4 regions of the Streptacidiphilus sp. MAP5-3 genome follow, and region 2 is predicted to be linked to each of the others. Evidence: riboswitches for the same ligand, from Rfam matches in the RefSeq annotation. Region 2 holds a riboswitch; each other region holds the start of a gene.
The links. A riboswitch is a leader RNA that binds a small molecule or an ion and turns the genes downstream of it on or off. The one in region 2 is predicted to bind cobalamin.
Positions count from the first base shown of each region.

Region 1 (5,180 bases), on a different contig from region 2:
TGACGCAGCCCCCCGAACGCCGAACTGCGGCATGGCCTGCGGGGCCGAGAAGCCCTCGCCGGTCAGCAGCACCGTGTCGGAGAGGAAGCGCGCCAGCTCGGCCAGGTTGGCCATGCCGCCCTCGACCAGGTAGCGCAGCGCCTCCGCGACCACGCCCGCCGGGGCGGACGACATGCCCATCAGCTCCGCGTCCGGCACGGCCTCGCCGCCGAGCAGCACCGTCGGCAGTCCGGACGCGGCGATGGCCGCCAGCCCGTCCTCCCAGGCGCGCCGCCCGCCGAGCAGCCGGACCACCACGACGTCCGCGTCGGCCAGCAGTGCGGGGAGTTCGGTCGCGACGTCGGTCCGGGTCGGGTTGCCGATCAGGTAGCGCGCGCCGGAGGCGCGGGCGGCGAGCAGGTCGGTGTCGGCGGTGGAGAGCAGCAGGACCGTGGCTCCGTCCGCATCCTGGCCCCCGCTCTCGTGCTCCGTCGGGGCCTGCTGGTCCTGGTCCACCCGGTCAACTCCCTTGCTTGTCGAGCTTGTTGGTGAAGAGTTCTTGGTCACGTCGGCGCCCCCGGCGGCACGAACGGCAGCCCGCCCGGCGCCCCGTCCTCGATCAGCCGCCACAGCGCGTCGGTGTCGGCATGACGCTCGATCAGATCCCCGAGCCGGTCCAGCCGTTCCTCGCGTGCGGCGGCGAAGCCGGTGTCCGGGGCGGGCACGAACGCACGCCCGCTGGCGGCAGCGACCTCGCGCAGGAACGCCCGCCGGAACCCGTCGTTCTCCAGCGCGCCGTGCCAGGTGGTTCCCCAGACCGACCCCGCCCGGTACCCGTCCAGCCACGGCTCGCCGCCGCCAGCGGCGGTGCTGGAGACGGTGGCGACGCCGTGGTGGATCTCGTAGCCGTGCACCGTCTCGCCGTAGGCCTCGCCCACCGGGCGCGCCAGCGTCTTCTCGACCGCGAAGCGGATGTCCACCGGCAGCAGTCCGAGGCCCGCGACCTTGCCCGCCTTCGACTCGACCTCGTCCGTGATCGTCCGCGCCAGCATCTGGTACCCGCCGCAGACGCCGAGCACCGGCAGCCCGCGCGCCGCCCGCTCGGCGACGGCCCGGTCCAGCCCCCGCTCGCGCAGCCACGCCAGGTCGGCGACCGTGGCCCGGGTGCCGGGCAGCACCACCAGGTCGGCGTCGGCGAGCTCCTCCCGGCGCGTGGCCCAGCGGACCAGCACACCGGGCTCCTGTGCCAGCGCGTCGATGTCGGTGAAGTTCGACAGCCGCGGCAACTGCACCACCGACACCCGCAGCACGTCCGCGCCGACCGGCCCGCCCGCGTCGCCGCGCGCCATCACGCCGGCCAGGTCCAGCGAGTCCTCGGCGTCCAGCCACAGCCCCGACAGCATCGGCAGCACGCCCAGGGACGGACGGTGCGTCACCCGGTGCAGCATGTCCAGTCCGGGCTGCAGCAGGCGCGCGTCGCCGCGGAACTTGTTGACCAGCCAGCCCGCGATGTGCGCCTGGTCCTCGGCGGAGAGCAGCGCCAGCGTCCCGAACATGGACGCGAAGACGCCGCCCCGGTCGATGTCGCCGACCACCACCACCGGCAGGTCGGCGGCGACGGCCAGGCCCATGTTGGCGATGTCCCCGGCCCGCAGGTTGATCTCGGCGGGGGAGCCGGCGCCCTCGCAGATCACCACGTCGTAGCGGTCGCGCAGGTCGGCGAGGCAGTCCAGGGCGATCCGCAGCAGCGCGGGCTTGCGCTCGCGGTAGTCCAGCGCGCCGACCTCGGCGACCGGCTTGCCCAGTACCACGACCTGGCTGCGCCCGTCGCCACCCGGCTTGAGCAGCACCGGGTTCATCGCCGCCTCGGGCGTGGCGCCCGCGGCTGTCGCCTGCATCGCCTGGGCCCGGCCGATCTCCGCGCCGTCAAGGGTCACGAAGGAGTTGAGCGACATGTTCTGCGCCTTGAACGGCGCGACCTTGACGCCCTGTCGCTTGAGCCAGCGACAGATACCCGCCGTGACGACGCTCTTGCCCGCATCGGAGGTGGTCCCGGCGACCAGCAGTGCCCCGCTCACTTCTTTGCCCCCCTCAGCTTGGTCCCCCTCAGCAGGGCGACCGTCACGGTGGTCGCCAGCGCCAGCGCGCCCACCCGGCGTGAAAGCCGACAGGCGCGCTCCACGTCCGCGACCGCGACCGGCCGCAACTCCGCACCCAGAACCGGTCGGTGCTCGACCCGCTCCCCGTAGCGGAGCGTGCCCCCGAGCCGCACTCCCAACGCGCCCGCGAAGGCAGCCTCCGCATGACCGGCGTTCGGGCTCGGGTGCGCGCCCGCGTCACGCCTCCAGACGCGCCACGCGCGCCCCCGGTCCTCGCTCGCCGCGACGGTCAGCAGCGCCGTCAGCCGGGCACCCGGCCACCCGGCCACGTCGTCCAGCCGCGCCGACGCCCAGCCGAACCGCAGCAGCCGCGGCGAGCGGTGACCCACCATCGCGTCCAGCGTGTTGACGGCCCGGAACGCCAGCAGCCCCGGCGCGCCCACGAGGGCGCCCCAGATCAGCGCGTTGACGACGGCGTCGGCGGTGTTCTCGCCGACGGACTCGACGACCGCGCGGGCGATCTCCTGCGCGTCCAGCTGACGCGGGTCACGCCCGCACAGGTGCGGCAGACGTTCGCGCGCCGCCTCGATGTCCCCGCGCTCCAGCGCGGACGCGATCCCGCGCGCCTCGCGGACGAGTGACGCGCCCCCGAGAACCGCCCAGGCGGACGCGGCGGCGAGGGCCGCCTGAGCGGGGCGCGAGCGCCGCAGCGTGCGCTCCGTCACCAGCGCGCCCCCGGCGACGGAACCGACCGCGGCGAGCGTGAAGACTGCTCCCGAGCCGCGATGGTCCTTGTAGAGACGCCGCTCCAGCGCGGCGGCGAAACGCCCGAACCCGGCTACCGGATGACCACGTCGGGGGTCGCCGAACACGGCGTCGGCGGCATAGCCCACCACGGCCCCGTACGCGAACGCGCTGCTGCGCACCGCTGCGTGTCCTCACTCAGGGTCCGCGCCCTGGATCGACGATCCGAAGGCGAGAGTCTCCTGGCTTCCGGATCGACGCACCTACGGGCCTTCCAGCGGCGATGAGCCGCCGTGGCCGTCGTTCGCAGGTGCTCCCCGGTGACAGTGGCGGGACCGCGCCGGATTTGCACCGGCTTCCTCTCCTTGCCTCCGATTGGCGTAAGGATCCCACCATGTCGCCGGACGCAGCGTCAACCGACCGGGTCGGTGTCGCGGATCACGGACGTTGCTGCTTGAGCAGTTCGACGGACTTCTGCACCACCTGGTCGGCGGGGCTCGTGGGCGGGCTGAGGACGTGATCCTCGAACCAGGAAAGGCCAAGGATGACTATCAGTCCCAGCGGGGCGACAAGCAGGCACAGGAAGACAGACATGGGCACCCCAAGGTGTCGAATGCTGCAGGCCCGGACGGACCCCGATCCGTCCCTCCAACAGCGTCCGTCACCCTGGCGGAATCCGCACGTCGGGTATTGCTTGAGGCTTTGTTCCCGCAGGTGGTGCGACTACGTTCAGTGCCGTTTCTAGTGCCGCCCGGAAATCACGTCCGCGACCTTCGCGACGGGGGAGGTCCCCGCGCGCCCGCCGCGTTCCTGTCGGTCGGCGAAGTGGTACGCCGCGTACAGCCCGTGCACCCCGATCCACCGGAACGGTTCCGGCTCCCACCGGCGGACCGTGTGGTCCACCCACGGCAGGTCCGTCAGGTCCGTCGCCTCGCCGCGCACCAGGTCGCGCAGCGTCCGCGCGGCGAGGTTCGTCGTGGTGACGCCGCTGCCGACGTAGCCTCCGGCCCAGCCCAGGCCGGACGCCTGGTCGACGGCGACCGTGGAGCACCAGTCGCGCGGCACGCCCAGCACGCCCGACCAGGCGTGGTCGACCGCGACACCCCGCGCTGCGGGGAAGAAGCCGGTCAGGATCTCGGTCAGCTGGTCGATCGTCTTCGCCGCCGTCGAGCCGTCGTTGTCCGTGCGAGAGCCGAAGCGGTAGGGGACGCCGCGTCCGCCGAGCGCGATCCGGTCGTCCGCCGTCCGCTGCGCGTACATGTACGCGTGCGCGAAGTCGCCCAGCGTCTCGCGGCCGTCCCAGCCGACGGAGTCCCAGAAGGAGGCGGGCAGCGGTGCGGTGACGATCATGGAGGAGTTCATCGGCAGCCAGGTGCGCTTCTCGCCGCGCAGGTTGGCGGTGAAGCCCTCCGTGCAGCGCAGCACGTACCGGGCCGAGACGGTGCCCTGGTCGGTGACGGCGCGCGCGGGGGCCGTGCCGACGGCGGGCAGGATCTCGGTGACCGTCGTGCCCTCGTAGATCCTGACGCCCAGTCGCTCCGCCGCCTCGGCAAGGCCCCGGACCAGCTTGGCCGGTTGGATCCGCGCGCCGTGCGGGGTCCAACTGCCGCCCAGGACACCGGAGACCGCGATCCGGGACGAGGCCTCGGCGGCCGTCAGCCGCTCCACCTCGGTCTCGCCGTACGCGTGCTCGCCCGCGACGAACGCGTCCAGCCGCCCGACCTGCGCGGGCGTGTAGGCGACCTCCAGGACCCCGCCCTTGACCTGGTCGGCGTCGATCCGCTCGGCGTCGCAGACGCGCAGCACCTCGTCGACGCTCTCGTTCATCGCCTGCTGCATCGCCATGGCGCGCGGCTTGCCGTAGTGCTTGGCGAAGACGCCGCGCCCGGCGAAGCCGTTGTACAGCCAGCCGCCGTTGCGGCCGGACGCGCCGTAGCCGCAGAAGCGCTGCTCCAGCACGGCGACGCGCAGCGAGGGGTCCGCCTGCTTGAGGTAGTAGGCCGTCCACAGCCCCGTGTAGCCCCCGCCGACGACGGCCACGTCGACCTCCGTCGAACCGTCCAGCGGCCGTCGCGGGTCGGGGAGGCCGATGGCCGAGTACCAGAAGGAGACACCGCCGTTGGCGGTGGCGGAGGTGCCCACGGGAGACCTGCTTCCTTGAGGAGGTGCGGAGCGGGTGCCTCGGTGCGGAGCGCCGGGCTCCGCCGGTTCGGGCACGCTATCCAGGGCCGGGAGCAGCGGCAATGCACACAGTGTCAAGGTCCTGCGCGGGTTTCCGGACAAACCGTCGAGGGTGCGGTCACCCGCGTCCCGTGTTCCCGTCCGGCCGCGCTCCGGTGGCGCGGGCGCCCAGCGGGT
Region 1 is NZ_JBGCCL010000026.1:8,570-13,749, reverse strand. Features, by position in the region: gene cobN (cobaltochelatase subunit CobN) at 1-423, opposite strand, end outside; gene ABH928_RS28545 (cobyric acid synthase) at 543-2,057, opposite strand; gene ABH928_RS28540 (cobalamin biosynthesis protein) at 2,054-3,004, opposite strand; cobalamin riboswitch at 3,038-3,231, opposite strand; gene ABH928_RS28535 (hypothetical protein) at 3,261-3,416, opposite strand; gene ABH928_RS28530 (NAD(P)/FAD-dependent oxidoreductase) at 3,564-4,964, opposite strand.
Region 1: another riboswitch for cobalamin. It lies ahead of ABH928_RS28540 (cobalamin biosynthesis protein); the one in region 2 lies ahead of ABH928_RS09290 (ABC transporter substrate-binding protein).

Region 2 (5,180 bases):
CTGACTTGACGAAGCAGTGGTCGAACCACGGGAGGAGCAGGCGCTGAGGGCCAGAAGAACGGCGGCAACGGCAGCTGCGGCGGAGCGGCGCACCATGGGTCTCCCTGTCGTGTGGGACGGTCGCCGCCGAGCATAGAACCTGACATGCCAGGACATCCGGGAGGTATCGCTCGTATTAGCCCAGCTGAACCACGACATCGCCTCGCATCTGCGAGAACCGGACACGGGGGCCGCGGCGACCGCAGACCCGCATCGAACGTCAGTTCCGGGCACCGCGCAGTGGGGTGACCACCGGGCGGCCGTCGGAGTCCGTCGTCACCGAGACACGCGCGGCGTACACCCGCGCGATGGCGTCCTGGGTGACGACCTCGGCGGGTGGGCCGGATGCCTCGACGCGGCCCTGGTGGAGCAGGACCAGCCGGTCCGCGTACTGGGCCGCCGTGGTCAGGTCGTGCAGGGTGGTGACCACGGTCAGGTCCTGGGTGCGGCGCAGGTCGTCCACGAGGTCGAGGACGTGCTGCTGGTGGCCGAGGTCGAGTGCGGAGGTCGGTTCGTCGAGCAGGAGCAGTCGAGGTTCCTGGGCCAGCGCCCTGGCCAGCGCCGCGCGTTGGCGCTCGCCTCCGGAGAGCTGGGCGAGGCGGCGTTCGGCGTAGTGGCTCAGGTCGAGTCCCTCCAGCGTGCGCTGCACGGACTCGCGGTCGCGCTCGCCGGGGCTCGCGAGGTAGCCGAGGTGCGGGGTGCGGCCGAGCAGCACGTACTCCCGGACCGTCATGTCCGGCGGCAGCAGCGGGTTCTGCGCCACGTAGCCGATCAACCGCGCCCGCTCCCGGGCGCGCAGGTGCCCGACGGGGGAGCCGTCGACGGCGACGGTGCCGCGATGGGGGAGCAGCCCGGCGACGGCGCGCAGCAGGGTCGACTTGCCCGCGCCGTTGGGCCCGATCAGGGCGAGCCAGCCGCCCTGCGCGACAGCACAGGACACCTCGCGCACGATCGGGGTCCGGTCCAGGTCCACGTCGACGCCGCTCACCTCCAGCCCGTGCGGGGCGGTGGCGTGGTCGGGCGCGGGGGCACGGCCGGTCATGTGCGCACCGACCGGGTGGAGCGCAGGATCCAGACGAACGCGGGTGAGCCGATCAGCGCCGTGACGACGCCGATGGGCAGTTCGGCCGGTGAGACGACGGTGCGGGCCACGGTGTCGGCGAGGACCAGGAATCCGGCCCCGAAGAGCATCGACAGCGGCAGGACCAGCCGGTACGAGGTGCCCGCCAGCCGGCGCACCGCGTGCGGCACGACGATCCCGACGAAGCCGATCAGCCCGCTGACCGCGACGGCGCTCGCCGCGGCGAGCGCGCAGCCGGCCACGACGACCAGCCGGATCCGGCCGGGACGCAGGCCGAGCGAGCGGGCCTCCTCGTCGCCGACGGACAGCACGTCGAGGTGGCGGCCGTGCAGCAGCACGGCGGCGGTGGAGACCGCCAGGTAGGGCAGGATCTGCGTCACCTGACCCCAGGTGGCGGCGGACAGGGAGCCGAGCAGCCACGAGTAGACCTGCTGGATGTCCTGGCTGGAGCGCTGCAGCAGGTAGGTCTGCACGGCCGTCAGGAACATGGAGACCGCCAGGCCCGCGAGCAGCAGGGTGGCGGTCCCCGGTCTGGCCGTGACGCCCGCCAGGTAGGCGAGGGCGACCCCGGCCAGTGAGCCGACGAACGCGGCCACGGGCACGGTGGCCGCGTTCGCGCCGCCCAGCGAGACGATGGCGACGGTCGCGCCGAGGCCCGCCCCGGCCGACGCGCCCAGCAGGGACGAGTCGACCAGGGGGTTGCGGAACACGCCCTGGTAGCCCGCACCGGCGAGGGCGAGCGCCCCGCCGACCAGGGCGCCCAGCACCACGCGCGGCAGCCGGATCTGGAACAGCACCGCGCGGTCCAACTGGCTGAGCTGCTGCGGCAGGTGCACCAGCGGCAGCCGGTCCAGCAGCGCGTCGGCCGTCGCCAGCGGGTTGAGGTCCGCCGCTCCGGCCATGGCGCCCACCAGCACCGCGGCGGCCAGGAACACCACCGCGATGCCGTAGGCGCGCAGGGTGCGCGGGCGGACTCCGCCTCTTGTCACCGTTACCTCGTTACCGTCCGCCGTGCGTCACTTGGTGGGGGCCTTCTCGATCGCCTGCGCGATCTGGGCGACCAGCTGCGGCAGGCGCGGGCCCCAGCGCGAGGCGATGTCGTCGTTGAGGCCGACGATCTGATCCTTCTTGACGGCCGGGATACCGGACCAGCCGGGTCGGGCCGCGACGACCGCCGGGCTCTGCCCGCCGTCGGCGGACTGGTTGTCGGTGAGGAAGATCAGCTGCGGCTGGGCCGAGACGATGTACTCGGCGGACAGCTGCGGGTAGCCGCCGTCGGAGGCCTTGTCGGCCTTGTCGGCGATGTTCTTCAGGCCGAACAGCGAGGCGATCTGCCCGGCGAAGGTGGTGGAGGTCGCCGAGTAGTACGGGTTGGCGCTGACCTCCCAGTAGTAGCTGAGGTTCCCGTGATCGGCGCCGGCCTGCTTGACGGAGGCGGTGATCGACGCCTTCATGCCGGTGACGGTCTGCGTGGCCTGGGCGGTGTGACCGGTGGCCTGCCCGATCGCGTCGATCTGCGTGTAGACGTCGTTGATCGTCGCCGCGGCGGGCTCGATCAGGACCGGCACGCCGAGCTTGGTCAGCCCGGCGACCAGGCCACCGGAGTCCTGGGAGGCGATGACCAGGTCCGGGTTGTACTTGGCGATGGCCTCGATGTTCGGGGTCAGCCCGCTCAGGCTCGTGGTCGGCACGCCGGACGGGTAGTTGGAGTCCGAGTCCACCGCGACGACCTGCTTGCCGGCGCCCACCGCGTACAGGTCCTCGGTCGCGGTCGGCGACAGCGACACGATGTGCTTCGGCTGGGTCTTGAGGGTGACCTTGCCGTTGGAGCCGCTCACCGTGACCGGGTACGTCGCGGCGGCCGACGACGCGCTCGTCGAGGACGAGGAGGCGGAGGAGTCGGCGCTGCCGGAGCTCGTGGAGCTGCAGCCGGCGACGACGGCCACGGCTGCGAGCGCGGCGGTCGCCGTCGAGACAGCGCGGACGATCCGGGTGCGCCGAGCAGGCCGGGGCCGGACAGACGAGTGAGCCATGGTGGTGCTTCCTCCCGAGGGACGGGAAGAAGCCAATCCGTCGACGAGCGGCGCAGGACGCGCGCCGACAGAAACGGACCGCCCCTTCCCACGAGGGCCGATGTCGTAGCGCGGCAGGAGGCGACCTGGCTTCGGACCGCGTGGAGAGGGCCCTCACAGTTGCGGGACAGCGCCGGAATGACCCGCAGTGCGGGCTTCACCGGCTTCGCTGCCTGGCACGCTGCCGGAAACCTGCATGGCTGCGCAGATTTTTTGGCTCAGGCAGGTTAGCACTGCGCCGCGATCCCCGGCCGGGCACCCCCGTGGCGGGGCGGCGCCGGACCCCGATCGGCGGGAGAATCGACCGGTGCCGGACCGGTGCCGGACCAGTCCGAGAGGGAACCCATGGGGAAGCAGGCGGAGCAGGGCTACGGGCAGTCGTCCTGGGCGCCGATGGCGGTGCCGGCGTTCCGCCTGCTGTGGCTGGCCCAGATGGTGTCGAACATCGGCACCTGGATGCAGACCGTGGGGGCCCAGTGGATGCTGGTGCACCAGCACAACGCGGCGCTGCTCACCTCGGCGGTGCAGGCGGCCAGCCTGCTGCCCGTGCTGTTCGTCTCCTTGCCGGCGGGCGTGCTCGCGGACCTGCTGGACCGCCGGCACATTCTGCTGGGGCTGTCGACGGCGATGGCGGTGCTCGCCGGGGTGCTCGCCGGGCTGACGGGGGCGGGGCTGGCCACGCCCACGGTCCTGTTGCTGCTCACGTTCCTCATGGGCTGCGGTCAGGCGATGACGAACCCCGCCTGGCAGGCGATCCAGCCGGAGCTGGTCCCGCGCGATCTGATCCCGCAGGCCGCGTCCCTCAACAGCCTCAACGTCAACGTCGCCCGAGCCGTCGGCCCGGCGCTGGCGGGCCTGCTCGTCGCGGTCTCCGGCCCGGCGGTGGTGTTCACGGTGAACGCCGTCAGTTTTGTCGTCGTCGCGCTGGCGGTCTATGCCTGGCACCGTCCGGCGCAGGGTCTGCGCGGCAGTGAGGCGCCGGTTCCCGCTCTCCACGCGGGCGTTCGCTATGTGCGGCACGCGCCGGGCGTGCGGCGGATCCTGGTGCGTTCCGCGTTGTTCGTGCTCCCCGCCTCGGCGCTGTGGGCGCTGCTGCCGGTGACGGCGGGTCGGAGCCTGCACCTGGGGTCAGGAGGGTACGGGCTGCTGCTCGGGGCGCTGGGCGTCGGGGCGATCGTCGGCGCCCTGACGATCAAGCGGCTACGGGCGGCCGTGTCGGACAACGTCCTGCTCGCGCTGGGCGGCGTCATGTTCGCCGGCGGCACCGTCGCCGCCGCCACCCTGCACAGCCTGCCCGCCCTGGCGCTCGTTCTGCTGCCCACGGGTGCGGCCTGGCTGGTCAACCTGTCGACCTTCAACACCGAACTGCAGCTCCGGCTGCCCGGATGGGTCCGGGCCCGCGGGCTCGCCGTCTACCTCATCGTCTTCATGGGAGGACAGGGCATCGGCTCGCTGGTCTGGGGCGCGGTGGCCGGCGCCGCCGGACTCACCCAGGCGCTGCTCGCCGCCGCCGGGTTGCTGGTGGCGACCACCGTCACGCTGCTGTGGTGGCCGGTCATCCACACCGCGGTCCCGCTCGACCGCTCGGTCGTGTCCACCTGGCCGGAGCCGGCACTGCTTCTCGACGCCGTGCCGGAGGACACGCCGGTGCTCGTTCTGCTGGACTACACCGTCGCCCCCGAGGACGCCGACGCCTTCGTCGCCGGGATGCGCCCGGTGGAGCAGTCCCGCAGGCGTACCGGCGCGGTGAGTTGGGACCTGTACCGCGACAGCGCAGCACCCGAGCGCTTCACCGAGGCCTTCCAGGTCGCCTCCTGGTCCGAGCACCTGCTGCAGCACGACGGCCGGACCACCGGATACGACGAGCGTCTCCTGCAGGACGTGCGCTCCCTCGCCCAGGGCCCGCCGACGGTCCGTCACCTGCTGCCCTCCGCCAGCCGTCCCGCAACCGAGGGCGCGGTCGAGAGTGAAGGCGGCACTGATCAGTG
Region 2 is NZ_JBGCCL010000004.1:163,364-168,543, reverse strand. Features, by position in the region: gene modA (molybdate ABC transporter substrate-binding protein) at 1-96, opposite strand, end outside; gene ABH928_RS09300 (ABC transporter ATP-binding protein) at 260-1,081, opposite strand; gene ABH928_RS09295 (FecCD family ABC transporter permease) at 1,078-2,109, opposite strand; gene ABH928_RS09290 (ABC transporter substrate-binding protein) at 2,137-2,958, opposite strand; gene ABH928_RS09285 (hypothetical protein) at 2,960-3,148, shown strand; cobalamin riboswitch at 3,255-3,403, opposite strand; gene ABH928_RS09280 (MFS transporter) at 3,538-5,180, shown strand, end outside.

Region 3 (5,180 bases), on a different contig from region 2:
GACCGTGCGGCCGGGCAGCGCGGTCTGGTTGGCGGCGCGGTTGGAGGCGTCCTTGAAGGTCATCCAGCCGTTGCCGGTCTGGGCCAGGGTGCGCATCATCCGCGCGTACAGGGTCCGGGCCGGGATGCTGCGGACGGCCTTGCCGTCCTGCTCGGCCTTGACGTAGGCGGCGTCGAACTCGGCGCCCCACAGGTCGACCAGCTCGGGGACGTCGCCGGGGGAGAAGAGCGACCAGTCGCCGTCGGTCTCGACGCGGCGCATGAACTCGTCCGGGATCCAGTGCGCCAGGTTGAGGTTGTGCGTGCGGCGCGCCTCCTCACCGGTGTTGTCGCGGAGCTCCAGGAACTCCTCGATGTCGGCGTGCCAGGTCTCCAGGTAGACGCAGGCCGCGCCCTTGCGGCGACCGCCCTGGTTGACCGCGGCGACGGAGGAGTCGAGGGTGCGCAGGAACGGGACGATGCCGTTGGACTGGCCGTTGGTGCCGCGGATCAGCGAGCCGCGCGAGCGGATCCGGGAGTAGGACAGACCGATGCCGCCCGCGTGCTTGGAGAGCCGGGCGATCTGCGCGTAGCGGCTGTAGATCGAGTCCAGCTCGTCCAGCGGCGAGTCCAGCAGGTAGCAGGAGGACATCTGCGGGTGCCGGGTGCCGGAGTTGAACAGCGTCGGCGAGCTGGGCAGGTACTCCAGGCGGCTCATCAGCCCGTACAGCTCGGCGACCTCGGCCACCGACTTCTCGTTGCCCCCGACCTCCAGCCCGCACGCCACCCGCAGCATGAACTGCTGCGGCGTCTCGATCACCTGACGGGTGATCGGGTGGCGCAGCAGGTAGCGGGAGTAGAGCGTGCGCAGGCCGAAGTACTCGAAGCGGTCGTCGGCCTGCTGGTCGACGACGGCGTCCAGTGCGTCGGCGTGCGCGGCGACGAAGGCGGCGGTGGTGTCGCCGATCAGACCCTCGCGGTGGCCGACGGCCACGGACTCGGCGAAGCAGGACGAGCCCTGACCAGCCGCCTCCTCGCGGACCTCCTCGGCCAGCAGCCGGGCCGCCAGACGTGAGTACTGCGGGTCCTCGGCGATCAGCGCGGCGGCGGCCTCGATGGCCAGCCCGCGCAGCTCCGCGTAGTCGGCCTGGGCGCTGCGGCCACGCAGCGCGGCGGCGGCGACGCGGCCCGGGTCGACCTGGGTCAGGTCTGCGGACCGCTCGGTGAGCGTGACCAGCAGCGCGGTGCCGGGAGCGTCGGCGGCGCCACCACGGGCGTCGGGCTCACGGGTGGGCTGGGGCAGGGTGGGGACGGCGATGTCCGTCATGTACGCGCACGCTCCTCGTTGGCGGCCGGTGGCTGAGGCACGGGTCGCGTGAGAAGGCAGGCGGGAGCAGAGCAGCGCGAAGCAGCCCGTCGGCCCACCCACGAGGCCCGGTTGCAGCGCCCGCGGCCGGGCAGGCCGAGGACGCGCTGACGGCAGGTCATCGGACTCGCGGACAGGCCGGATCGGCAGCCGCTCACCGTTGCGGGGCAGTCCCGGAATCGCACCGGGTTCCCCTGCTTCGACAGCGAGCATGAGCATACATCTAGGGGCAGGTGCGTCACGCACCACCAGATGTTGTGTCGCGGCGTGATTCGTTCGAGTAACCGTTCGATCACTCGGCTGCCCCGCTGGAGCACTGCTGCGGCGCACTCCGGGCACCGGCTGAGGCGTCGCGGCTCCTGCCTGCGGGCATCACGCAGGCGAGCCGGACAGCTCCAGTGCGTAGGTGAAGAGGACCATGCCGGGGATCGGCGACCAGTCGCGTTCGGGGGTCCGGACGAAGCCGAGACGCCCGTATATCCGGTGCGCGAAAGCCATCTGCTGTTGTGATGACATGACGATCCGGGGCAGTCCGAGCTCCCGGGCGCGGTCGATCACGGCACGGACCATCAGCTCGCCGATGCCGCGTCCGCGGGCGGCCGGGTCCGGGGAGACGGCCAGCATCCGGAACTCGCCCTCCTGACCCTGCGCCAGGTCCGCGTAGGGGGAGCCGGGCGGGGCGAAGGTCACCGAGCCGAGGACCGCGCCCGTCTCCTCGTCCACCGCGACGAGCAACTCCGCCTTCTCGGCCCGGTCGCCCGGATCGCGCAGCAGCTTGGCGTAGTCGCCGTCCCGCTCGGTGTGACCGTCGTGGATGAAGGCCTCGGCAACGAGGTGACCTGCGGCGTCGTACTCGTCGGGCAGGGCGGGGCGGACGATGATGCTCATCCTTGAAGTCTGCCTGACCTCTCCCCGGTTGCTCCGTGCGGGGGTGCGCCGAGCGGCGCGGCAGAGGGTGACGTGCCATGTTCGTTGAGTGATGTACCAAGCGAAGCGTGATGCGAAAGGGCGCAGCAGCCGCGCCCTGATACTCGGTTGTCTCCCCGTCATGACCGCGGCCGCGTTGCTGGCGGGGACGACGACGCAGGCGAACGCGGCGACGGCGGGCAAGGAGACCATAGCCGCCAAGACCGCCCCGATCTGCGCAGGGGCGGCGCAGCCCAACCCGATCGCGGTCACGCTGACCGGGGTCCACCGCGGTTACGTGCGCGGCGCGGGTTGGTCGACGCTGCGGCTGACGCTGCACAACCGCACCCGGGCGGCCTGCGGGCAGCTCAAGCCGGTGCTCGTCTACGGCGCGCGGTCCCGCACGCTGCGCGTCGACGCGCTGCGGCTGGAGACCTGGCTCGCCGGACGGTGGCGGGCGGTCGGGGTCGACGCCGCGCTCGGCGAGCTCGCGGGCGAGGTGGGCCCGCGCAACGGACTGAGCCTCCGGCCCGGTGCCACGGCGGCGCTGACGCTGCGGATGCGGCTGACCCGCAGCGCGCCGACGGGGGACTGGCTCTCCCTGGCGGTCGCCTACGCGCCGCTCCAGACCAAGCCCGCCAAGGGCGCGCCGTCCGGCACGACGACGCAGGCCTGGCCGGTCGGGGTCACCGACCCGCTCTACTTCCGGGTGACCAGCAGGCACTCCCGGTGACCCCGACTGCCTCGCGGGTCAGTCAGAACACCTGACCCGCACGCCTAACCCTCCAGGTGGGGGCGCTCGTTCCAGCAGTCCAGGGCGAGGGCGCCCTTGGCGTCGCGGATCCAGCGGGTGACCGAGGTGTTGCGGACCGCGCCGCCCTCGGTCAGCTCCTGGAGCTCGCCCTCCTGGAGGTCGTCGATGACGTGGCGGAGCAGGATGACCACCGCGTCGTGGGCGACGACCAGGACCCGGCGGTTGCTCTCCCCCTCGTAGAGGTCGCGGAGCGCGCTGCGCAGGCGCTGGGCCACGTCGGTGAGGGACTCGCCGCCGGGCGGGCGCCAGCGCAGTTCGCCGAGCAGGCGGCGGCGGGCGGCCTCCTGCGGGTGGCGCAGCTCGATCGCGGCCGAGGTCAGCATCTCCAGCACGCCCAGCTCGCGGTCGCGGAGCCGCTCGTCGGTGCAGATCTCCGGGAGCGGCAGCCCGGCCCGGTCCAGCTCCTCGACGACCAGCTCGGCGGTCTCCTGGGTGCGCAGGTACGGGGAGACCCACAGGCTCTGCGGGACGCCGTCCTCCGAGCGGGTGGCCAGCCAGCGGCCGAGGGCGCGGGCCTCCGCGCGGCCCAGCGTGGTGAGCGAGAGGTCCGCGTCCCGGCACGTGATGCCGACGTCCAGGGCGCCGACCGCCTCCGCGGCCTGGAAGGCGGCGTTGGCGGTGCTCTGGCCGTGCCGGACGGCGGTGAGCGTCAGCGGCCCCGGCAGCCCCGGGAAGAGCCGGCGCGGAGCCGTCCGCTGCGCCTTCGGATAGTGCTGGGTCAGTGCCACGTCGGGCCCCCTGGGGATCGACTGGCCCGCCGCGGGAATGCAGAACGGGCCGCGCCCCCAGTGTGCGGGAGTGCGCGGCCCGTTCTAAGGGCGCATCAGGTGGTGACGGGGGCGATCACCGGTTCGGAGTGCTCCGTGTCGTCCACGTCGGCGACGTAGTCGGCCGGGACCGTCTCGTCGACGCCCTCGGGCGACTTGACCAGCCGCAGCCCGACGGTCAGCACGACCGCGACGGCCAGGTTGAGCACCAGCGCGATCAGGCCGATGTAGCCCATCTGCCCGATGCCCGGGATGTTCACGGTGTTGCCGCCGAAGTGCGAGCCGGGCTTGCCGGCGGCGGGGATGCCCCAGGTCTCGTAGGTGCTGTAGGCCATGCCGATGGCCCAGCCGGCCAGCAGCCCCCAGCGGTGGAACCACCGGGTGAACAGCCCGCCGACAATGGCCGGGAACGTCTGGAGGATCCAGATCCCGCCCAACAGCTGGTAGTTGACCGAGAACGACTGGTCCAGGGTGAGGACGAAGGCCAGTGCGCCGAACTTCACCACCAGCGAGACCAGCTTGGCGACCTTGGCCTCCTGGGCCGGGGTCGCGCTCGGCTTGAGGAACTCCTTGTAGATGTTCCTGGTGAACAGGTTGGCGGCGGCGATCGACATGATCGCGGCCGGGACCAGCGCCCCGATCCCGATCGCGGCGAAGGCGACCCCCGCGAACCAGCTCGGGAACATCTGCTGGAACAGCTGCGGGATGGCCAGGTTCTTGTCGTAGCCGGTCACGCCCTTGCCGACGCCCGCCGAGATGGCCATGAAGCCCAGCATCAGCAGCAGGCCCAGCATCAGCGAGTAGGCGGGCAGGATGGCCAGGTTGCGGCGCACCGTGAGCCGGTTCTTGGCGGCCAGCACGCCCGTCGCCGAGTGCGGGTACATGAACAGCGCCATCGCCGAGCCGAGCGCGAGGGTGGCGTAGGTCCACTGCGCGGACGGCCCGGAGACCAGGCTGCCCCGCGGCTTGCCGGTGGTCGGGTTCTTGGCGGAGAGCGCGGTGGCGGCGTCGTGGAAGATGTGGCCGTAACCGCCCAGCCGGATCGGGATGTAGATGATCGCGACCAGCACCACGATGTAGATCAGAGTGTCCTTGACGAACGCGATCAGCGCGGGCGCCCGCAGACCGGAGCTGTAGGTGTACGCGGCCAGCACGGCGAACGCGATCAGCAGCGGCAGGTCCTTGCTCCAGCCGCTGCTGCCGCCGACGTGCATGGTCGTCAGGACCGCCTGGATGCCCACCAGTTGCAGCGCGATGTAGGGCATGGTCGCGACGATCCCGGTCACCGCGACAGCGAGCGCGACGCTCCTGCTGCCGTAGCGTCCGCGCGCGAAGTCGGCCAGGGTGAC
Region 3 is NZ_JBGCCL010000001.1:330,080-335,259, reverse strand. Features, by position in the region: gene ABH928_RS01470 (ribonucleoside-diphosphate reductase subunit alpha) at 1-1,305, opposite strand, end outside; cobalamin riboswitch at 1,439-1,573, opposite strand; gene ABH928_RS01465 (GNAT family N-acetyltransferase) at 1,717-2,232, opposite strand; gene ABH928_RS01460 (hypothetical protein) at 2,393-2,983, shown strand; gene ABH928_RS01455 (histidine phosphatase family protein) at 3,028-3,792, opposite strand; gene mctP (monocarboxylate uptake permease MctP) at 3,888-5,180, opposite strand, start outside.
Region 3: another riboswitch for cobalamin. It lies ahead of ABH928_RS01470 (ribonucleoside-diphosphate reductase subunit alpha); the one in region 2 lies ahead of ABH928_RS09290 (ABC transporter substrate-binding protein).

Region 4 (5,180 bases), on a different contig from region 2:
GTCCATGTGACGCAGGTTAGGCACGCTCCACTGACATCTCCTGTCAGTGGATGTGGATACTGGGCGACATGCGCGCGAGCCGACTGGTGACCCTGCTTCTGCTGCTCCAGAACCGGGGCCGGATGACGGCCCGCCAACTGGCCGAGGAGCTGGAGGTCTCCGTCCGCACGGTCTACCGGGACGTCGACGCGCTCGCCGCCGCCGGCATCCCGCTGTACGGCGAGGCGGGACACGCGGGCGGCTACCAGCTGGTCGACGGCTACCGGACCCGGCTCACCGGGTTGACCCCGGACGAGGCGCAGGCCGCGTTCCTGACGGCGCTCCCGGACGCCGCCGCCCAACTCGGCCTCGGCGAGGCGCTGGTGACCGCCCAGCTCAAGCTGCGGGCCGCACTTCCAGCGGAGCTGCGCGAGCAGGCCGAGCGGATCCGGCGGAGCTTCCTGCTCGACGCCCCCGGCTGGTACGGCGAGGCCGAGAGCACGCCTCACCTGCCCGCGGTCGCCGCCGCGCTCTGGGCGCGGCGAGCGGTCCTCATGCGGTACCGGCGCTGGCGGGCGCCGGAGGAGATCGAGCGGCGGGTCGAGCCGTACGGGCTGGTCCTCAAGGCCGGACGCTGGTACCTGGCCGCCGGCGGGCCGTCCGGGATCCGCACCTACCGGGTCGACCAGATCCTCGAAGTCCATATGCTGGATCAGGAGTTCGCCATCCCGGACAGGTTCGACCTGGCCGCGCACTGGAGCAGCAGTCTGGCCGACTTCCACACCCGGCTGCACACCGGGGAGGCCCTGGTCCGGCTCACCCCGGAGGGCGCCCGCCGCCTCGGCGTAACGGCCTTGGGCGACGGAGCAGCACAGGACGGATGGACCGAGACCCGGGTGCCCATCGAGTCGATCGACCACGCCCACCAGGAGTTCCTCCGGCTCGGCGCGGACGTCGAGGTCCTGGCACCGGCCGAACTCCGCGACCGCATCACCGAGACGGTGCGTACCCTCGCCGCCCGGTACCAGCCGACGTCCGCACCGTCCTCGGCAGTGAATCAGACACCTGCTTAGATGTGCAGGCTTGTACCCGAGCCCCCGCCACCTCTAGGCTGCCGAAGGTCCCCTCACTGCGCGGGGACAGTGCAGCGTCAGCGAAGTCCGGTGAGAATCCGGCGCTGTCCCGCAACGGTGAACCCCTCGGCACGAGTGAGGGCAAGTCCGGTCGCCTGGCGTCGCACTCCTGGAAACCAGCCTCGCAGGAAGGTCGGTCCGGACCGGGCCCTCCGGGAGTCTCCGACCAGGCCGCGCCGACCTGTGAGCGTCCCGAGGAGGATGCCCAGTGTCCGCGTTCGTCGCCAAGCTACAGATGGTCCGTCAGTCCCTGAGTCCCGCGGAATGGACCAGGATCGGGGTGATGTCCCTGGTGATTCTGCTGCTGAACGGCGTCGGCTGGGGCATCTACATCTTCACTGTGCTCCCCCACCACTTCCACTACGACAAGCTCGGCGTCGGCCTCGGCGTCGCGTTCACCGCCTGGACGCTGGGCGCGCGTCACGCCTTCGACGCGGACCACATCTCCGCGATCGACAACTCCACCCGCAAGCTACTGGCGGACGGTCAACGTCCCCTGGCCAGTGGCTTCTTCTTCGCCCTCGGCCACTCCACGGTCGTCTCCGCCGTAGGCGTCGGCATCACCGTCGCCGCCAAGGCCGTCTTCGGCGCGATGGTCGACCCGAACTCGACCTACGAGACGCTGGGCGGCATGCTCGGCACGCTCACCTCCGCCGGGTTCCTCTACCTGATCGCCGCGCTCAACCTGATCGTGCTCGCCGGGATCTTCAAGGTCTTCCGCGACATGCGCCGGGGCACCTTCGACGAGGAGGAGCTCGAAAGGCAGCTCCAGGCGCGCGGGCTGATGTGGCGCTTCTTCGGCCGCTTCATGCGCTCCATCAACCACACCTGGCAGCTCTTCTTCGTGGGCATGATCTTCGGCATCGGCTTCGACACCGCCACCGAGGTCGTCCTGCTCGCCGCCACCGCCTACGCCGCCACCGCCGGGCTGCCGTTCTACGCCGTGCTGGCGCTGCCGCTGCTCTTCTCCGGCGGCATGATCCTCTTCGACACCTTCGACGGCTTCTTCATGAACTTCGCCTACGGCTGGGCCTTCGCGCGACCTGTGCGCAAGGTCTACTACAACCTCGTCATCACCGGCCTCTCCATCGCCGCCGCTTTCCTGATCGGCACCATCGAGGTGCTCGGCGTACTCACCAGCGAGCTCCATCTCACCGGCGGCTTCTGGGACTTCATGGCCAACTTCGACATCAACAAGGCTGGCTTCGTCATCGCTGGGCTGTTCGCCCTCACCTGGGTCGTCGCGCTGCTCTACTGGCGTTACGGCAAGATCGAGTCCCGCTGGCAGACCGGTCTCGCCGGAGGGACGGAGGCCGCTCCTGCCGACGCCGCAGCGACAGTCACGGCCACCGAGGCCTGAGCCCGCCAACTGACCCTGCACATCCGCTCACCTGCACGGTGTTGCAGATCACCGGGCAGCGGGGGTCCAATGGGCCCCATGCATCTCGTTCCCACCGAGCGGGCCCACCGCAGGGCCATCGACGAACACAGCGTCTGCACGGCCATCGAAGGCATCGGCGAGCCCGATCAACTCCCCGTCTGGGCCGACCGTTTCGCGCTGCTCGGCGAGCCGCACCGGCTCGCCGTGCTGCTGGCCGTCCACCGGGCCGGTCCGATCGCCGTCACCGACCTGGCCACGGCGACCGGTATCGCCGACACCGCTGTCTCGCAGATCCTGCGCCTGCTACGCGCCGGTGGCACGGTCGCCGGGACGAAGGACGGCCGGATCGTCCGGTACGAACTCAAGGACGCCCACCTGGCGGCGATCCTCGACCAGATCCGTCCCGAACCGGCCGTCCTCGCCCGGGAGCTGCACCACAGCGCCACCTGAGCGCGCCGGAGGCCGTCCCGGGATCAGCAGGAGATGTCGCCCGGGCCGACGTCCGTGCCGAGCATCCCGGTGAACTGCTTGTACAGGCTGATCCGGTCGTTGCGCTCGTCCGGGTTCTTGCCGTTGCACTCCGGGTCGCCGTTGATGTTGCGGATCGTCTCGCCGAAGCCCCGGCCGTTGACCATCGCGTCGTGGCCCGTCATCGTCCCGGCACCGCGCTGGGTGTTCCAAGCGTCCCTCCGCGTACCTGGGAGCACCCGTGGTGGCGTCAGATCTCGCCATCGGCGACCGTGTCCGCCCCGGAACGCGCGCCGGACGGGAACCCGTCAGCGCCGGTGTGCCGCGCCGGGGTTGCTCCTCGCCGCGCGGAGGAACTCGCGGTTGAGGGTGGCGATGCTGGTCAGCGGGATGCCCTTGGGGCAGGCCGTGGTGCAGGCGCCGGTGTTGGTGCAGCCGCCGAAGCCCTCGGCGTCCATGGCGCCGACCATGTCCAGCACCCGGCTCTCGCGTTCCGGCGCGCCCTGCGGGAGGACGCCGAGGTGGGTGATCTTGGCGCTGGTGAAGAGCATCGCCGAGCCGTTCGGGCAGGCTGCCACGCACGCGCCGCAGCCGATGCACTCGGCGTGTTCGAAGGCGAGGTCCGCGTCCGGCTTGGGGACGGGGGTGGCGTGGGCCTCGGGAGCGGAGCCGGTCGGAGCGGTGATGTAACCGCCGGCCTGGATGATGCGGTCGAACGCCGAGCGGTCCACGACCAGGTCCTTGACGACCGGGAAGGCGGTGGCCCGCCACGGTTCGATGTCGACGGTCTGGCCGTCGGTGAAGTGGCGCATGTGCAGCTGGCAGGTCGTGGTGGCGCGTTCCGGGCCGTGCGCCTCGCCGTTGATGACCAGCGAGCACATGCCGCAGATGCCCTCGCGGCAGTCGTGGTCGAAGGCGACCGGCTCCTCGCCGCGCTGGATCAGGTCCTCGTTGAGGACGTCGAGCATCTCCAGGAACGACATGTCGGGTGAGACGTCCTGGACCTGGTAGGTGACCATGGCGCCGGGGGCGTCGGCGTTGCGCTGGCGCCAGATCCGCAGGGTGAGGTTCACGTGTAGCTCCGCTGGGTGGGGTGGACGTACTCGAAGACCAGGTCTTCCTTGTGCAGGACGGGCGCGCTGCCGGTACCGGTGAACTCCCAGGCGGCGGCGTAGGAGAACGCGTCGTCCTGGCGGGCGGCCTCGCCGTCGCGGGTCTGCGACTCGGTGCGGAAGTGCCCGCCGCAGGACTCGGTGCGGTGCAGCGCGTCCAGGCAGAGCAGTTCGGCGAGTTCGAGGTAGTCGACGACGCGGTTGGCCTTCTCCAGGGACTGGTTGAGCTCGTCGCCTGCGCCAGGGACCGTGATGCAGCGCCAGAACTCCTCGCGGATCTCCGGGATCCGGGCCAGCGCCTTGCGCAGCCCGGCGTCGCTGCGGGCCATGCCGCAGTACTCCCACAGCAGTTCGCCGATCTCGCGGTGGAAGGAGTCGGGGCTGCGGTCGCCGTCGTTGGCGAGCAGCCGGGCGAGGCGCTCGGTGGTCTCCCGGACCACCGGGGCGACCTCGGGATGGTCCTCGGTGACCAGTCCCAGGCTCGGGTTGCGGGCAAGGTAGTCGTTGAGCGTGGTGGGGAGGACGAAGTAGCCGTCGGCCAGGCCCTGCATCAGGGCGGAGGCGCCCAGGCGGTTGGCGCCGTGGTCGGTGAAGTTGGCCTCGCCGATGGCGAACAGGCCCGGGACGGTGGTCTGCAGGTCGTAGTCGACCCAGAGGCCGCCCATCGTGTAGTGGATCGCCGGGTAGATCCGCATGGGGACCTGGTAGGGGTCCTCGCCGGTGATCCGCTGGTACATCTCGAAGAGGTTGCCGTACTTCTCGGCGACGGCCTGCCTGCCCAGCCGCCGGGTCGCGTCGGCGAAGTCGAGGTAGACGCCGAGCCCGCCGGGACCGACGCCGCGACCCTCGTCGCAGACGTTCTTGGCGGCGCGGGAGGCGATGTCGCGCGGCACCAGGTTGCCGAAGGAGGGGTAGAGGCGCTCCAGGTAGTAGTCGCGCTCGTCCTCGGGGATCCGGTCGGGGCTCCGGGTGTCGCCCTTGGTCTTCGGCACCCAGATCCGGCCGTCGTTGCGCAGCGACTCGCTCATCAGCGTGAGCTTGGACTGGTGGTCCCCGGAGCGCGGGATACAGGTGGGGTGGATCTGCGTGAAGCAGGGGTTGGCGAAG
Region 4 is NZ_JBGCCL010000002.1:311,170-316,349, reverse strand. Features, by position in the region: gene ABH928_RS05130 (hypothetical protein) at 1-6, opposite strand, end outside; gene ABH928_RS05125 (helix-turn-helix transcriptional regulator) at 69-1,052, shown strand; cobalamin riboswitch at 1,090-1,230, shown strand; gene ABH928_RS05120 (HoxN/HupN/NixA family nickel/cobalt transporter) at 1,396-2,472, shown strand; gene ABH928_RS05115 (ArsR/SmtB family transcription factor) at 2,551-2,943, shown strand; gene ABH928_RS05110 (hypothetical protein) at 2,967-3,146, opposite strand; gene ABH928_RS05105 (succinate dehydrogenase/fumarate reductase iron-sulfur subunit) at 3,270-4,034, opposite strand; gene ABH928_RS05100 (fumarate reductase/succinate dehydrogenase flavoprotein subunit) at 4,031-5,180, opposite strand, start outside.
Region 4: another riboswitch for cobalamin. It lies ahead of ABH928_RS05120 (HoxN/HupN/NixA family nickel/cobalt transporter); the one in region 2 lies ahead of ABH928_RS09290 (ABC transporter substrate-binding protein).